DNA from 2 places in the Alteromonas sp. AWJ4_197 genome. Region 1 is predicted to be linked to the other one. Evidence: riboswitches for the same ligand, from Rfam matches in the RefSeq annotation. Region 1 holds a riboswitch; the other holds the start of a gene.
What was found. A riboswitch is a leader RNA that binds a small molecule or an ion and turns the genes downstream of it on or off. The one in region 1 is predicted to bind cyclic di-GMP.
Positions count from the first base shown of each region.

Region 2: linked by a shared signal. The riboswitch ahead of ACXAGC_RS05125 (AAA family ATPase) and the one ahead of ACXAGC_RS12875 (hypothetical protein) in region 1 are both predicted to bind cyclic di-GMP.

Region 1 covers NZ_JBSWWW010000005.1:263,304-270,960, reverse strand. Annotated here, with positions in the region: gene ACXAGC_RS12885 (hypothetical protein) at 1-232, opposite strand, end outside; gene ACXAGC_RS12880 (TonB-dependent receptor) at 242-2,296, opposite strand; TPP riboswitch at 2,354-2,456, opposite strand; gene ACXAGC_RS12875 (hypothetical protein) at 2,580-3,260, opposite strand; cyclic di-GMP riboswitch class I at 3,306-3,387, opposite strand; gene ACXAGC_RS12870 (helix-turn-helix domain-containing protein) at 3,575-5,359, shown strand; gene ACXAGC_RS12865 (acyl-CoA thioesterase) at 5,419-5,838, opposite strand; gene ACXAGC_RS12860 (GNAT family N-acetyltransferase) at 5,899-7,657, shown strand, end outside.
Region 2 covers NZ_JBSWWW010000002.1:380,720-388,376, reverse strand. Annotated here, with positions in the region: gene ACXAGC_RS05135 (GGDEF domain-containing protein) at 1-859, opposite strand, end outside; gene ACXAGC_RS05130 (replication protein RepA) at 986-1,318, opposite strand; gene ACXAGC_RS05125 (AAA family ATPase) at 1,278-1,973, opposite strand; cyclic di-GMP riboswitch class I at 2,069-2,158, opposite strand; gene ACXAGC_RS05120 (alpha/beta hydrolase) at 2,426-3,472, shown strand; gene ACXAGC_RS05115 (YybH family protein) at 3,726-4,106, shown strand; gene ACXAGC_RS05110 (hypothetical protein) at 4,248-4,625, shown strand; gene secD (protein translocase subunit SecD) at 4,685-7,219, shown strand; gene ACXAGC_RS05100 (potassium/proton antiporter) at 7,302-7,657, shown strand, end outside.

The DNA.
Region 1 (7,657 bases):
AGTTCAGAAACTTGGCCACAAAAATGGCCTGCCCGACTTCTTCATGGGTGCGCTGCATTTCTTTCCCCAGTACCGCCATAACGTCGGCATACTCGCCGGTGACCTGTGTACTGGTAGAACAGGTCGTCACATCAAGGGTGTCGTAACTGTTCAGTCTGTCAATGAACGACTTTATGGGTGGAATGTATTCATTCACCAGAGGATACAGAGATAACTCAACCATGACCTGCATAGAGATTCCTTAAAATTGAAAACGGGCTGTGACGCCGAACTGTCTGCCGTCACCTAACTGATAATAAGGTTCAGCAAACTCATAGTAATCACGGGGGTCGTTACTGAATCCACCGAAACCGCGGGTGTACCAGGTTTTATCAAACACGTTCTTCACCCACAGTGTGGTGCGCAACATGCCTTTTACCCAGGTGATATCTGTGTTGTACAACGTTGTGGCCGGCGCTGTTTCATCATGGCCATCAGAGAAGCGGTATTCGTCTTTAAAGTCCATATCAGCGCGCCATACCAGAGAATCAGTCAGCCACAACTCACTGAACAGGTTCGCTGTATATCTGGGTGCCTGAGCCTGACGCTGCTTACTGACATATTCACCGTCGGCTGTCTCGTAACCTTCAAAGGTGGCACTGAGGTAACCGGCGCTGGCCTGCACTGTCCAGGACGACGTTGCCTGCCAGGAAAGCTCCAGTTCTGCCCCTTTATTTGTGCCCACATCGGCATTCGCCGTAATATCGATAAAGGCGGCAGAACCGTCTTCACGTTCCTGAACATCAAAATCGCTGATTTGGGTATCTTCCCTTTCCATGAAGAAAACTGCTGCGCGGGCTGTCAATTCAGGAACAAACAATTTGCCTTTGTAGCCTGCCTCATAGTTCCAGTTGTATTCCGCATCAAAGAAGCGGCGCTCGCGGCTAACCTGCTCATCATAGTTAATGCCGGCACCTTTGTAGCCTCTGGATACGCTGGCATACAGGTAGTCCCCTCCCATATCCCAGGTCAGTGCAAGTTTGCCGCCGGTCATGGTCGTGTCATCGTCGTACACAACCTGCGCATTATCAGCATAATCATAGGCATAATTTTCAACACGCAGCGCGGACGTCAGCAATAAAGACGGAGTCAGCTGTGTATCAAGCTGACCGTAAACCGCTGTTGTCTGCGGTTCGAAAGTACTGATAAAGTCGCCGTCAGCATAAGTATACTGACGCAGTAGATCCTGTTCACTCTGATTGATGCGGCCGCCGATAACCCAGGTCGTAGTGTCATTGAAGATTTTTTTATCTTCTGCAGAAGTAAAACGCACCTCGGCAGATTGTTGGGAAACATCCCGGTAATATGCATCAAAGGACGTATAGCCCCAGGGGTGGAAACCGGTGTAGGTCCAGTCTTCGTCGTAGCCGTAAGCGATATCATGACCGGCCATAGTCGCAATGATTTCCAGCAAACCTCCGGCAGTTTCATGATTGATATGTGCACTGACCGCTTTAGTTTCCTGCTCATCAAAGCCGGGTTCATCAGACAATGTGTGACGGTTGTTATCCAGTGAGAAAGCATCGTAACCGTTATTGATATCGTACCAGCGTAAATCCACCGCAACGGATGTTTTGTCAGTCACATCCCACAGTGTGCCCAGCCTTACTGCATTCTCATGAATCCCGTTGGTATCGTCGGCACCCAAAAAGTCATTTTCAATAAAACCGTCACTGCTGTTGTGCACAAATGCTGCACGCCAGGCCAGAGAATCAGACGCTTGTCCGCCATGGGCACCTTCAGCGCGGAAGAAAGATGTGTTTCCCACAGACAATTCAAAATGACTGTCACTCTCTTCTGAGGGGGCATTGCTGACAATCTTAACCGCACCAGCCAGGGCACCGGTTCCGAAGACTGTCGCCTGCGGTCCCCGGTAAACTTCTACCTGCTGTGTATCAAAAAGTACACCTGCTGCAGCAAGACCGGAGAAATCAAAATCGTCGACCAGGAAACTGACTGAAGGATTAATCGGTTCAGCAAACTGGCTGCGCTCACCAATCCCCCGGATCTGAATAAAACGTCCGCGGGATGCTCCGGCCGCAAAATTCACATTCGGCGCAATACTTAATACGTTGTCAATATAGGTAGCCTGACGGCTGTCCAGGCGGTTGCCTGATAACACAGAAGCGCTGGCACTGAGTTGATCGAGAGTCGCTGTGCGGAAATCACCGCTGACGGTAATACGTTCGATGTCTGCTGTGTCATCAGCAAAAGCAGGCAGTGCAAGTAGTGCGAGAAGGATTGCGTTTTTTTTCATTAGGATCTCTTTAATCATCAAAAAGATCCGGCTTTACGGCAGGTATTGAGGTTTTCAGATTGCTTTTATCACCATCCCTACGCCGGTATTATCCGGATCAGGTTTAAGGGTTCCCATGGAATGGATCTCAGCCGTAAAGACGGCACCCCTTGGCCTAATGCTTATTACGGAGTCCGCAAATTAAGCGAGGGCAGTCTAACAACTTCAGTGACTTAGTCAAGTTGCCGGCAGCCCCGAAAAAGCAATAAAAAAGCCCGCGATGTGACGTGGCGGGCAATGAAGGTCAGGCGACCTTCTGATTCTGGCGTCTTGTGCGCCATCCCATAAACCCTATTCCCAGAAGGATCAGTGACATGGCGGTTGGCTCACTGACTTCTGTAATAGAGGCATTCCGGAAGCGAACCTTCATATCTCCGCAACCGCTGGCTGCATCACAATCGTTAATGAATACGATGTCGGTAATAAGTCCTGACATGTAATCATCCAGAGTAATAGAGAAGGTCTCCCAGGCTGGTTCGCTGGTATAAGTAAAGTCATCCAGACCGAAATTCTGTGTGCCACCCAGAGCAAACGTGCGGCTGGCATCGTTATTCTGTTCACCGGCAGAGAAATCTGCCAGCCAGATCCCGCCAATCTCAGAGTAAGGGTTTGCATTAGTATTGTTGTTGCCCGGCGTCATACGAAATTCAAATGACAACAAAATATCTGAAGCAGAATTGTCTAAATCCAGGCTCTGGATCCCGAAAGCATCATCCAGATTTAGTGTGAACCAGCTGTTTTCGCGCAGGTTCAGTACGCTGCCATTATTTGTCCATGTTCCGTAGTTAGACGTGCCGCTTTGTTGATGTGCAGTCAAAGTCTGGGCTGCGAAGTCAATATCGTAGCTGCTGATAATGTTGGCGTTAGCCGTGAATGCCGCACAGAAGCCGGTTAGCAGGGCTGCAGTTTTGATGCTAAATTTCATTTATGTTCCTTGAGCAGTGTGTGCCTGAAAATAGTTAAACAACTTCACTGCAACCCGGCTGTCTTATGGCGGTATAAGACCCGTGGCTTTCCGTCCCTGCCTCACGACAGGTTTGGCAAATCTACTCTGTGGAAGTGACGTTTCCACCAATGAGTCGACGGTTGTAATGATAGGGAGAGGCCCGCAAGTAAAACAGGACACTTCTGAACGAAATCCGGTACAAATTTGTACCAACACAAAATTCACCCTTTTTCTGTCAAGCCACAGGTAATTCTTATATCCTTGACTGAAGGGATCCGGTATAGGGAGCAAACGTGCAGTATCACGGTTTTTTCTGGTCGGCAGTCATCCGCGCTTTATTGAGTCTGAGAAGGGATAACGGACTTGATAACGAATATGACACAACGATGCTCGAAAGCGTCACACAAATAGAAAATGAGAAAATGGACGATGACGGGCTGGCGTCTATTCTTCACTCTCTTTGTCCTGCCAGTGAATATGAGACAATTGGCCGCTCCCTGATTGGCTATCTTGATTTCAACAAAATGAGTAATCTGGTGGTGTATCTCACGGCCAGTAAGCATATTGATGACGCACTCCATGTACTGGGGAAACACTACCACTATATTCTGGGCAACAGTGCAGCATTGACCGTAAAAACTGACGGAAATGAAACCTGTCTCCGGTTTCAGCCGTCATCACACCCTGTTCTTACTGAATTCCGCTGCTATTTTCTCCTCGCTTTGTGTCGTCACCTCGCCGGCAGAAAATTCGACTTCACCACGGTCACCTTACCGCCATCCGGCGAACATCTGGTAAGCCTGTTAAAGCCAGTCAGCAGCGGAGATATCAGACATGAGGGAGTCGTTGTAAGCCTGGTTTTTAATAGTAAGTGGCGTACACAGGCGTCGTTTTACTATTCTCAGTCGATTAAAAAAATGCTGGCGGGAAACCTCGACACCAGCAATGATTTGCCGTTAAAACAGCAGGTTAAAGAAGCATTTCTCAAAGCCCCGAGCCCGGCACGGATCCGTTCGGAATGGGTAGCGACGCAACTCGGTCAGACGGAGTCCGCTTTTCGTCGCCAGTTAAGGCAAGAGTCAATTTCCTTCAGCGCATTACTCAAAGAGTACATTCATGACCAGTCATGTCACCGGTTACTCAGTGGCGAAAAAACGGAAGACACCGCCGCCCGCCTTGGCTTCTCTGACCGCCGATCCTTTGAGCGCAGTTTTAAGGAACATGCCGGGATCAGTGCAGGACAGCTACGCCAGCTTGGCAACCGCCTGCGTTTTCAAAAAGGTAACGGTAATCTCATTAATGTGGTGGAGAACCTGCCTCCCCTGCCCAATTCAATTCAGTCTCTGCTGAATATGGACTGCGAAACAATGACGCTGGCGGATGTGATCTCCCTGATTGAAAAAGATCCGATTTTTCAGGCCCACGTTATGAGCAAGGCCAGCAGAGCGGTTTATGGCTCTGTACCCAAAAATCTTGAACAGGCAATCGGCCGGAATCTCGGGCTCGGCAATATCCGGAATCTTGCCGTAATTTTCGCAGCGCAGCAGTTGCTAACCTCTCAATGCCGGTTTGATAAAGTTAACCTGCTCACTGATGCGATGCTGCTGAGCCTGACTATCTTTCAGCGCCTGTTCGGTTTTAACCGCTTAAACGAGGACCAAACTGAGCAGGTCAAACAGCTTTTACTGTTTGGCACATTATCCCTGTTTCTAATTTTTCACGACGAATGTCTGTTTTCCGACGGCGCAGTCACTCACTGGGACGAAAGTGCTTCATTTGACGTTTTCCTTAACCGTATCAATGATGAATACGGCGTTTGCCTGTATGGTGCAACATCGTTAATGTTACTGAGATGGGGTTTTAACAGTGCAGTGAATCAGCAATTGTGGAAACTGTGCAGCAACGACGAAAATGGAAATTCTGACAACCTGACGGGTCAGATCACATTGTGTCATACTATTGCATTTAATCTGTTGAATTCACAGGAAACACCTGAATACAGTCAGGATACGCTGACTAAGGTGCAAAGTGAGATGCTGGAAGAGATCGTGACGAGCTGGCGGATTTCAGCGGCCTGAGATCAATGATCAGTGCCGCTTACCCGCATCAGAACTTGTGAGCAGGCGGCTTTAACCGTTTATTCTGCATTCAGATTCAGGCTGCGGATTTCAGCCTCTGTTTGTGCTTTCAATATCTCCATCGTTTTACCATGGGGCGTCGGAGTACGGGAATCCGGATCGAGAGTTACAAAAACAATATCATCAGCGAGACATATGGTTTTCTTGGTCGCTTTATTTCTCACCAGACATGTTACCGTAATCGACGTACGCCCCACCGATTTAGTTTCCAGACCAAACTCAACGATATCGCCCTGTAACGCCGGGGATTCAAACGTAATTTCACCAATATGCTTTGTGACCAGACAATTTGTTTCCAGCTGACAAATAGCGAAAATTGCCGCTTCCTCATCAATCCATTCCATCGCCCGGCCACCAAATAAAGCATTGGCGTAGTTAAGATCATTGGGCATGACAAGCCGGCGGGATAAAAAGCGCATTCGAATTCCTCGTAAACAATAGATAAAATAGCGGCTGGATTATACGTTAAATGATATCAAATGGCTCAGACAACTGTGACTGACTGGCTTACAGCACCCTTGTTTTGTAATACCAGCGATTATCACCGGCAAAGACTGGTGATCCATGGCGATAAGCATCACCTTGCCACCACAGTAGAAGGCATACTTTCATCACTGCCTGAAGGTATTTCTGTTTGCATTGCCGGCGAACTTAACGCCAGGCCTGTTGATACAGCAAAATCCACGATAACGAAGATCACGCCACTCAATTTATACCGGCAGTGTTTAGGCAGTGAGTATGACATTGTTATCATCGACTTCTCGGAGCAATTCAGGCCATCTGTACTGACGGCTCTGGCCGGCACAGTAAAAGTATCCGGAACACTAATACTCCTGACACCGCCATCAGATAGCTGGCACAATCATCCGTCGGTTACCCGCCCCTATTTTTTAAGCTACGGAGAAACACTGAATAGCAGTGTGTATATCGATAAGATTCTGCGCCCTTTAACAGACACTCCGGAGACGGGCGTGATCAGCCGTGACAGCGTGTACTTCCCCTCCCCGCAGCCTGTGGAAGTTTCCCGCATTTCAGAGTCTGACAGACTGACAGTTGCCCAGCAGAAGGTGTTTGACGAGATCACGCAGAATGACTGCAGCACTTACAAGTGTGTTTGTATTGAGGCAGCCAGAGGCAGAGGGAAGTCTTTTTTATCCGGTAAAATTATCGCCCACTTTCTGAAATTGGGGTTAAATGTAGCTGTTACAGCGTATTCGCAAGCCTCTGTCTCAGGATTACTCGCGTCCTTAGAATGCGAAAGCGGAAACAGAGCGCAGTGGATGGCTACGGACAACCCGCTGTTATCCGAAGATAACATTGACGTTCTCGTCATAGACGAAGCAGCAGCGCTGCCACTGCCGCTGCTACAGCGCTTATTATCAACACCTGCGTTTGTTATCTTAAGCTCTACCACAGACGGTTATGAAGGCAGTGGACAAGGATTCAGAACCAAGTTTCTCCAGCCTCAAAATATTCCGGTGAGAAAGCTGTCAGAGCCTGTACGATGGCGCGGTGGCGACCACCTGGAAACTCTGGTATCAAACCTGACATTCAGACAACCGCTGAGCCGTGAAGAACCAGGCGACCCGCGGGAACCTGTTTCACCGGAGCACCGTGTCCTGCAGGCAAAAGACATGGAACCGTCAACACTCCGCCAGGTACTGGAAATGCTTACTGCTGCGCATTACCAGAGTAGTCCCGATGACATGTTAAGACTGACAGACTCTCCTCAAGACAACTTCCACCTTCTTACTGTGAAAGGCAAGATTATTGCTGCCGCAGCAGTAGAGCATGAAGGCAGCATTGCGCCGGTAGCCCTCACGGAGCATATTGCAGAAGGAAAACGTCGTGTAAAGGGTCATCTGACGGCACAGAGTCTGGCTTTGATGAGCACTGATGCTAATTTTGCATCCATGAAAATAAGGCGGATTAACCGCATTGCCGTGAGTCCTGGCTGGCAGTCAAAAGGTCTCGGGTCAAAATTACTCAAGCAAATTGTTTTCACCTGCCAGACTGAAGGTGCTGATTTGATCACCTCATCGTTTGGCGCTGATGACCAGTTACTGAGATTCTGGGTAACTAATGGTTTTACCATTGTAAAACGGGGCAACAAACCGGACAAAGCATCAGGATTGATCAGTGCTCTGGTCGTCAATCCGGTCTCTAAGAGGGCAGAAGAAGCTATTGACCAGCTTTTGGCACTGGAAGAAAACGATGAGATCCCCCCGCTACTGCGTA
Region 2 (7,657 bases), on a different contig from region 1:
TAGCGTTGCGGCACACCGCCAGAAATTCTTCGCCACCCCAGCGGATAAGCAAATCTGTCTGCCTGAACACTTCTTTTAATATACCGGTGAATTGCACCAGGAAGCGGTCACCGGCAAGGTGACCGTACTCATCATTGATTTGCTTAAAGTGGTCTATATCAATTAAAAAGCAGAGTAAGTCATGATTTGGCGGAAAGGTCTCATCATTAAGACTGGCGTAGTGATGTTGCACCCGGCTGATCTCACCCGGCAATTGAGCTGAGAGGAAGTTGCGGTTATACAAGCCTGTGAGTGCATCACGCATGCTGACCTGCTCCAGCGCATGATAAGCTTCTTCCAGCTGTTGATTTTTCTGCTCCAGCTCAGTGGTCCGGTTGCGGACTTCCAGTGCCAGCCGCTGATTTTGCCGGTACTGGTTATAACGGCTCCACAGCAAAAAAAGAAATAGTAACAGGGACACCAGGCTACCCAGCGATAACATACTTTCCAGGTTATGCTGACGCACCTGAGCCAGTTCAACAGTGCGGTTTTTCTCCTGAATCTCGAAATCCCTTGCCTGACGTTCCATCTCCACTTTGGCTTTCAGCTTCTCAAAGTAGATCGCCTGCTCCGTGTCCATCTGGTGTTCCAGTCTGGCGATGGTTTCGTCAACAGAGTTGAAAAAGGCCGGAGGCAGCACGTCCAGACGGGGGGCGATGTCATTATCGGCAGTCTGGTGAGCAATAAACCGGGCGACGGTGGTTTCCCGGCTGGGGGGGGCAGCCTGCAAATCTTCCTGTCTGACCGTACCCTGGGCACTAAGCAGCGAGGGAAATAATCCAAGCAGTGTAATCAAACTGCCTGACAGATAACTTTTCATCTTCATCCTGTTCAGAAAAAGTAAAACCGGGGAGCACAGTGACACCGTGCTCCCGTTGTTGCGTATTGGCGCGCTTTGCATTCCATGCAAACGCCTGCACCCGGCCGCCACCTTGTGGTATGTCTGTCAGGGTGTTTTATTTGTCAGTAAAGGCCTGATGTCTTCACTGCTTTGATTTTCTATCCATATTCTGATGAGTCTGGAACGGCAGATCCCTGTTTCTGCCGACAACTTTCCAAGTTTCTCAATTGCGCCTTCAGATAATGTAAATGTAGCACGTCGCATGGGACCGCAAGGCGTAATGTTGTCTTTGTTAGCAGAGTCCGTTGCCGGATAGACCTGCCTGATAACATGGTTACCTGCTGCGTAGGCCAGTGCGTCGTCAATAAATTCATCAACGCTCACCGGCTCAACAGGTTTAGCTGACGGCGTGGATTTTTTGAGGCTGCACAGACTCATAAGATTTCCCCTCTCTCCGCGACAGAAGTTCTTCAATGATATTGCGAATTTCTGCTGATGCTTTTCCGTCCGGCTCACTTTCCATGACTGACTGTCCAGACTCTTCAGAATCGTCATACATATTGCGGCTGTATGTCACTGAGTCCAGTACCGGTACTTCAAATGAACGACAGACATCTTTTGCTTCAAGGATCCTGCTGCCCAGCGAAGGCAGAGAAGGGCACTGGGTAATTACAAAAGCAGCATTCATGTCGGGATTCACCATTTTGCAGGTTGAAAGAATATCTTCCATATGGGGAACCGTTTTCAGATCCCGCCGTTTGGGACGTAACGGAATAAGAATGTGGTCAGCCACTGCCATCGAGGAGCGCAGCGCAAGGTTATCCTGTCCGCCACAGTCAATGACTACGTAATCGTAGTGCTCGCGCAGGCTCAGTAATTCGTTGCGGATCTTGCCGTACAACTGCACGCAGTTAATCGACGGCAATTTATCATTAGCTTTGCGTTCCTGAATCCAGTCTGAAGTAGTGCGCTGCGGATCGCAGTCGACCATCAGTACACTGGCATTTTTTTCAGTTCTCAGATAAACAGCGATATTTTGTGCAAGGCAGCTTTTGCCACTGCCGCCTTTCTCGCCACCAACCAAAACGATCATCGTTCGTTCCTCAACTTTTGATCCGTCATCACGGATAAACGGTTAACGAATGTGACTGAAAAAGTGAACATGAGCCGGATTAAGGACTATGCTTGTTCGGTAACCCCGCTATCATTATCTGTAATCAGATGGCAGACCGGAGGCTTTGCGTCACGGGCTTTCGCACCGCTTTGCCTTTTTCAACAGTACATTTTCGGGTAAGCGGCGGGGATGCCATGGCTTACCGGTAAGTCAGGATACTAGTCAAAACAAACGGTGTGCGCCGCATGCCTCACGATATTTAAGAATAAAAAAATATACCTGTCAGACCAGGTGGCCGGTGGCGACAAACGGGCTGCAGGACTTGGAAATCCGCGGTTCGCCCGTGTAAATCATTCTAATTAAAGTTATATCTGTTAATATGCCAACACATGGTGTTATTGAAAACTATACCCGCAAATAAGGAGAAGGGAGTGGTAAAAACATCCCTGTTGAGTTTGGTTCTGCTGGCATTCAGCACAGTCAGTTTCGGGCAGAATAATGCAATGGATGAAGCGTTTGATTCATTCAGTCATCTCTATGAAGAACGTTTCGGCCAGATCAGGGCATGCATGAACCCCACATTTCAGCGTTTCAGTGTGTGTTCTCCTGCTCTTCGCAACGATGGTAATGCGCCGTATATTCTGCATCACGGTAAACCTGTCGATACAGTGGTTGTTCTGCTTCACGGATTAAGCGATTCGCCGTTTTATATGTCTGGCATTGCACGGGCGCTGCACGACAAAGGTTACAACGTTATTGTGCCTTTAAACGTAGGACACGGCCAACTGGATGCCAGCGACGAAATGAGCGACAGCAATCTGGCAGAACGCTGGGGTGCACACCTGAGTGATGTCATGGCGCTGGCACCGCAACTTGGTAAGCACGTTTATCTGGGCGGTTTTTCCACCGGCGGCGCGCTTTCTGTTCAGCATTATTTGCATCACCCTGACAACATTGACGGCCTGATGTTATTTTCCGGTGCTCTGGCACTCGACAGCGGCGTAGAGCGGTTATCCGGGATCTGGGGAATTCAGTGGGTCGCCAGGTTTCTTGACGGTCACTATGAAACACAGGGGCCGAATCCGTATAAATATCCCACCATTGCCAGTTTTTCCGGACTTGAACTGATGGAAGTGATTGATGATGTGAGAGACCAGTTTGAACAGGGGAAAACTGTAGACGTACCTGTATTTGCCGCACATTCTCAGGCAGACACCACTACGCCTATTACAGGTATTGAAGATTTAATGTCGCGGGCAACCACGAAAACCAATACCTTTTTTATCATCGATGAGAGTTATAAATTATGCCATGCTGATGTGGTGGTGAATAAGAAAATGCTCAGTGATATGCATTTCGATAAATCCGGTGTGGATTTACGTGATCCCTGTGCGGCTCCCGGTGCTAATCCGCTGTTCCGCCAGATGATTATGATGCTGGGCAGCTTTATGGATGAAGCGGCACAGAAAGCCGGTTAATTGATTGACACAGTGCCCGGGATTGATTAATTTAACTCCATTATCGCTACGAACTAACATTGCAAACTGGTCAACATGATTTTTCAAACTTTGTCACAACCAGGCAAGCCACAATCTGCACTCATTATTCTACTCGCTATTCTCAGCAATTGGCGGGTTCGTTAGTACGTAAATGAACTGAAGAAAACCCGCCGCGAAGGCGGGTTTTTTGTTTTCGTCTTCGCGGTTTTAACAAAATACGGAGACGACAGCCATGACTCACCCGGTAACCCGGCAATTACATGCCATGCACGATGCAGTGAATAATAACGACTTAACTGCATTACAAACCCTGTATTGTGAAGACGCTTTTCTGGTTGATAAACCACGGGTATCCACACGCTCTGATCTGCAGCGTGCCCTCAGTGCTTTTAAACAACGGTATATGCCTGAACATATCGTCTCGCAGGGCGACGAGGTTGTCATTGAAGCCGGTGACACTGCGCTGGTCATAAGCAAGCTGTACCTGAATGCAACCGGCGCGGTGGACTGCAATGTGAAAAAAGCCATTTATGTATTCAGAAAAAATGCAGAAGGTGAGTGGCAATGCGCCATCGATAACTTCTTCGGCGTTGATCTGATAGATTATGTGTAGGTGATTTTGCTTACTTTCCGTTTTTTAAGTGGCCGGCCAATGGCAATGCGGCCATTGAAAATACGGATATCGCCACCATATCGGGTAAACTGCAAAGACAGACCGGCATTTAGGTTTGTCCGCTAACCGGAAGCTATATCCTTGTTGACGCAGGAAATTGAAACAGACAATAACGACAGAGGACCTTCAGTGAAACTGGTCTTCTTTTTGTTGTGGCTGTTGATTGCGTTTACCACGGGGAACGGTGCAGAGCGGCAGGTCCATGCCCAGTCAGACAGCCTGCAAAGCTCTGAACACGCTGCTATAGCATCAGGCCGCTCAGAAGGTCTGATAACACGATATCTGCAGCCCCAATCCCATTCCGGTGATCGTCCGGAACCGCTGCTGTTTACCGGCTCTGAACTGAAACTCGCCGGCGTTTACCGGATGCTGCTTAGTGTCGCTTCCGGTTTTTCTGAGCTGGCTGCCCGGCCTGCACAGCCTGTTTTTTCGCGCCCTCCTGCCAGGGCGTCTCCTTAATCCTTCATATTTGATATTTACGGGCCTCTGGCCCTGTTTACAATTTTTGAAGGACAATTATGAAACCATTTTCTGCACGGGGCGTGATGACCGCACTCGTGATTGTGCTCGGCCTTTTGAGCGCAATGCCCAATATTTTACCGCCGTCATGGCAACAACAATTACCCGGCTGGTATACCCAAAACCAGTTGTCTTTAGGCCTTGATTTACAGGGCGGTTCCCATTTATTGCTGGCCGCTGATACAAAGCCACTGTTTGATAAAGCCTTTACCGGCATGAAGGAGAGTCTCACTAAGGATTTGCGGGAAGCGGGGATCCGCTATCAGGTACTGTCTGCTTCTGACAATACCCTGCGCTTATCGATATCAGGAGCCGGCGGGCAATTTCAGCAAGCCCGTGAACTCGCCTTTGCTTACCGTACAACGGGGCAGGGCGAGCCGCAGTTCACCATTGAGCAAAACGATAACTTGCTCACAGTCAGTCTGTCAGAGTCGTTTAAGGAGAACCTGGTCAGTGATGCGCTGGAGCGCAGCGTGGAAGTGGTGCGCCGCCGTCTGGATGAGACCGGACTGGTCGACCCCGGCATTTCACGGCAGGGTAACGATGGCGTGCTGGTACAGATGCCGGGCGTTACAGACCCGTCACGTATCAGGGAGTTACTTGGAACAACCGCGCAAATGGAATTTCACTGGGTTGTTACGGATAGCAGTCGTGGCAGTACCGTGATAATGCAGGATATGGACGGCCAGCAACAATACCGTCTGGAAAAGCGGGTTGCGATGAAAGGTGAGCACATTACTGATGCTCGGCTTGCTTTCGACCCTGACACAGGCAACCCGGTGGTGACTTTCAAGCTCGACAGTTCCGGCGGCAATATTTTTGCAGCAATGACCCGTACACATATCGGTGAGCCGCTGGCGGTCGTACTGGACGGTAAGGTGATCACAGCGCCGGTAATACGGGCGGTGATTGGCGCATCGGGTGGGCAAATCAGTGGTAATTTCACACCGGATGAAGCTAAAGATCTGGCACTGATGTTACGTGCCGGTGCGCTGCCTGTACCCCTGACTGTGATTGAAGAACGGACTGTGGGTCCTGATCTCGGTAGTGATGCTATTAAGATGGGTCTGAGTACAGGACTTGCCGGTGCTGCACTGGTACTGGTGTTCATGACGGCACTCTACCGGCGCTGGGGGGCGATTGCCTGTGTAAGCCTGATGATTAACATGGGGCTGCTTTTTGGCGTGCTGAGTTTATTCAGGGCCACACTTACTTTACCCGGAATTGCCGGCATTATTCTTACTCTGGGTATGGCGGTAGATGCCAATATTCTGATAAACGAACGTATCAAAGAAGAGTCGTTGAAAGGGCGTGTCGCCGGGGCGGCAATCCGCGCCGGTTTTGATAAAGCCTGGTCAACCATCCTGGATTCCAGCCTGACAACCCTGATTGCCGTGAGTCTGCTTTTTATGTTTGGCAGCGGGCCGGTAAAGGGTTTTGCGATTACTATCGGTATTGGCCTGTTTACGTCCATGTTCACGGCCATTGCGGTAACCCGCCTGTTAATGTTGTTTGCTATCAGACGCCGTGAAAGAGAAGTGCTCCATTTCCCGGGATTCCGCTGGCTGTCGCGGACAGATAAGAAGCCGCTGAACTTCCTGAAAGGCCGTGTGGCAGGCTTAATTACGTCTGCTGTCTTGTCGGTGGCTTCCGTGGTGCTGTTTTTCAGCCCCGGATTGCATTACGGCGTTGATTTCACCGGTGGCACACTGGTGGAAGTGAAAAGCCATAACGTGCAGGTGGAACAACTGCGTAATGCTCTGACAGAAGGCAACATTGAAGGCGCCAGCATTCAGGAGTTTGGCCGGGAAGGCGATTATCTTATCCGCGTCCCTCAGGTAACTGCGGACACTCCGGTTGAACAGCCTGCATTGCAAAGTCAGCAGGTTGAGCAGGTGAAATCTGCAGTAACCACACTGGATGACCAGGCAACCTTCCCCCGTGTGGACATGGTTGGTGCGAAGGTCAGCGGCGGCTTTGCTGATGCTTCTGTGCTGGCTGTGCTGATTGCCGGAGGGGGGATATTGCTGTATTTGTGGTTGCGGTTTGAATCGCATTTTGCACTGGCAGCAACGGCGACGATTGCGCTTGATCTGACAAAGACCATCGGATTCTTTGCGCTCACCGGACTGGAATTTAACCTCACGGCAGTAGCAGCATTACTGGCCCTCATCGGCTATTCTATCAATGATAAGGTCGTGGTGTTCGACCGCATCCGGGAAGGATTCAGGGCTACACCGGATAAACCCATTATTGAAGTACTCAACCGGAGTATTTCTGCGACCTTGTCCAGAACATTGTTTACATCAATGACTACATTTCTGGCTTTATTGCCTATGGGGCTGGCCGGCGGGGCGTCTGTCGCGAGTTTTGCGCTACCCATGCTTTTTGGCATCGTAATTGGTACCAGTTCCTCTATTTTTATAGCATCGCCTATTTTGTATTACCTTGGAAAGCGGCGTGAAAAGAAAGGGTTAAAGCAACTGCGTCCCACCGCAGAGGAGGTGAGAGAATCACTGGCGCACATACCCTGAGCGTCGCCACGAACAGAGTCTGCAACTTCAGGTAACTTGCAGACTCTTACTGAAACGGAAATAACCTGTAAAAAGGAAACCTATGTTCGCCATCGATTACCAGATCCTTATAGCGGCTGTATTGCTGTTTGTCGGTATTCTGTCCAGCAAACTGTCCCCAAGGCTGGGTTTACCTCTGCTGGTACTATTCTTACTGGTAGGCATGCTGGCAGGAGAAGACGGACTGGGACTGGCATTCGATGATGCCAGCACAGCACATGCGCTGGGTACACTGGCACTGGCTATGATCCTCTTCGATGGCGGGCTGCAAACTTCTTTTTCTTCAATCAAGCTGGTGTGGAAACCTGCTTCATTTCTGGCCACCTTCGGAGTAGCCATAACGGCCGGGATAACCGGTTACGCAGCAGCCTTTATTCTGGGTGTACCACCTATGGTGGG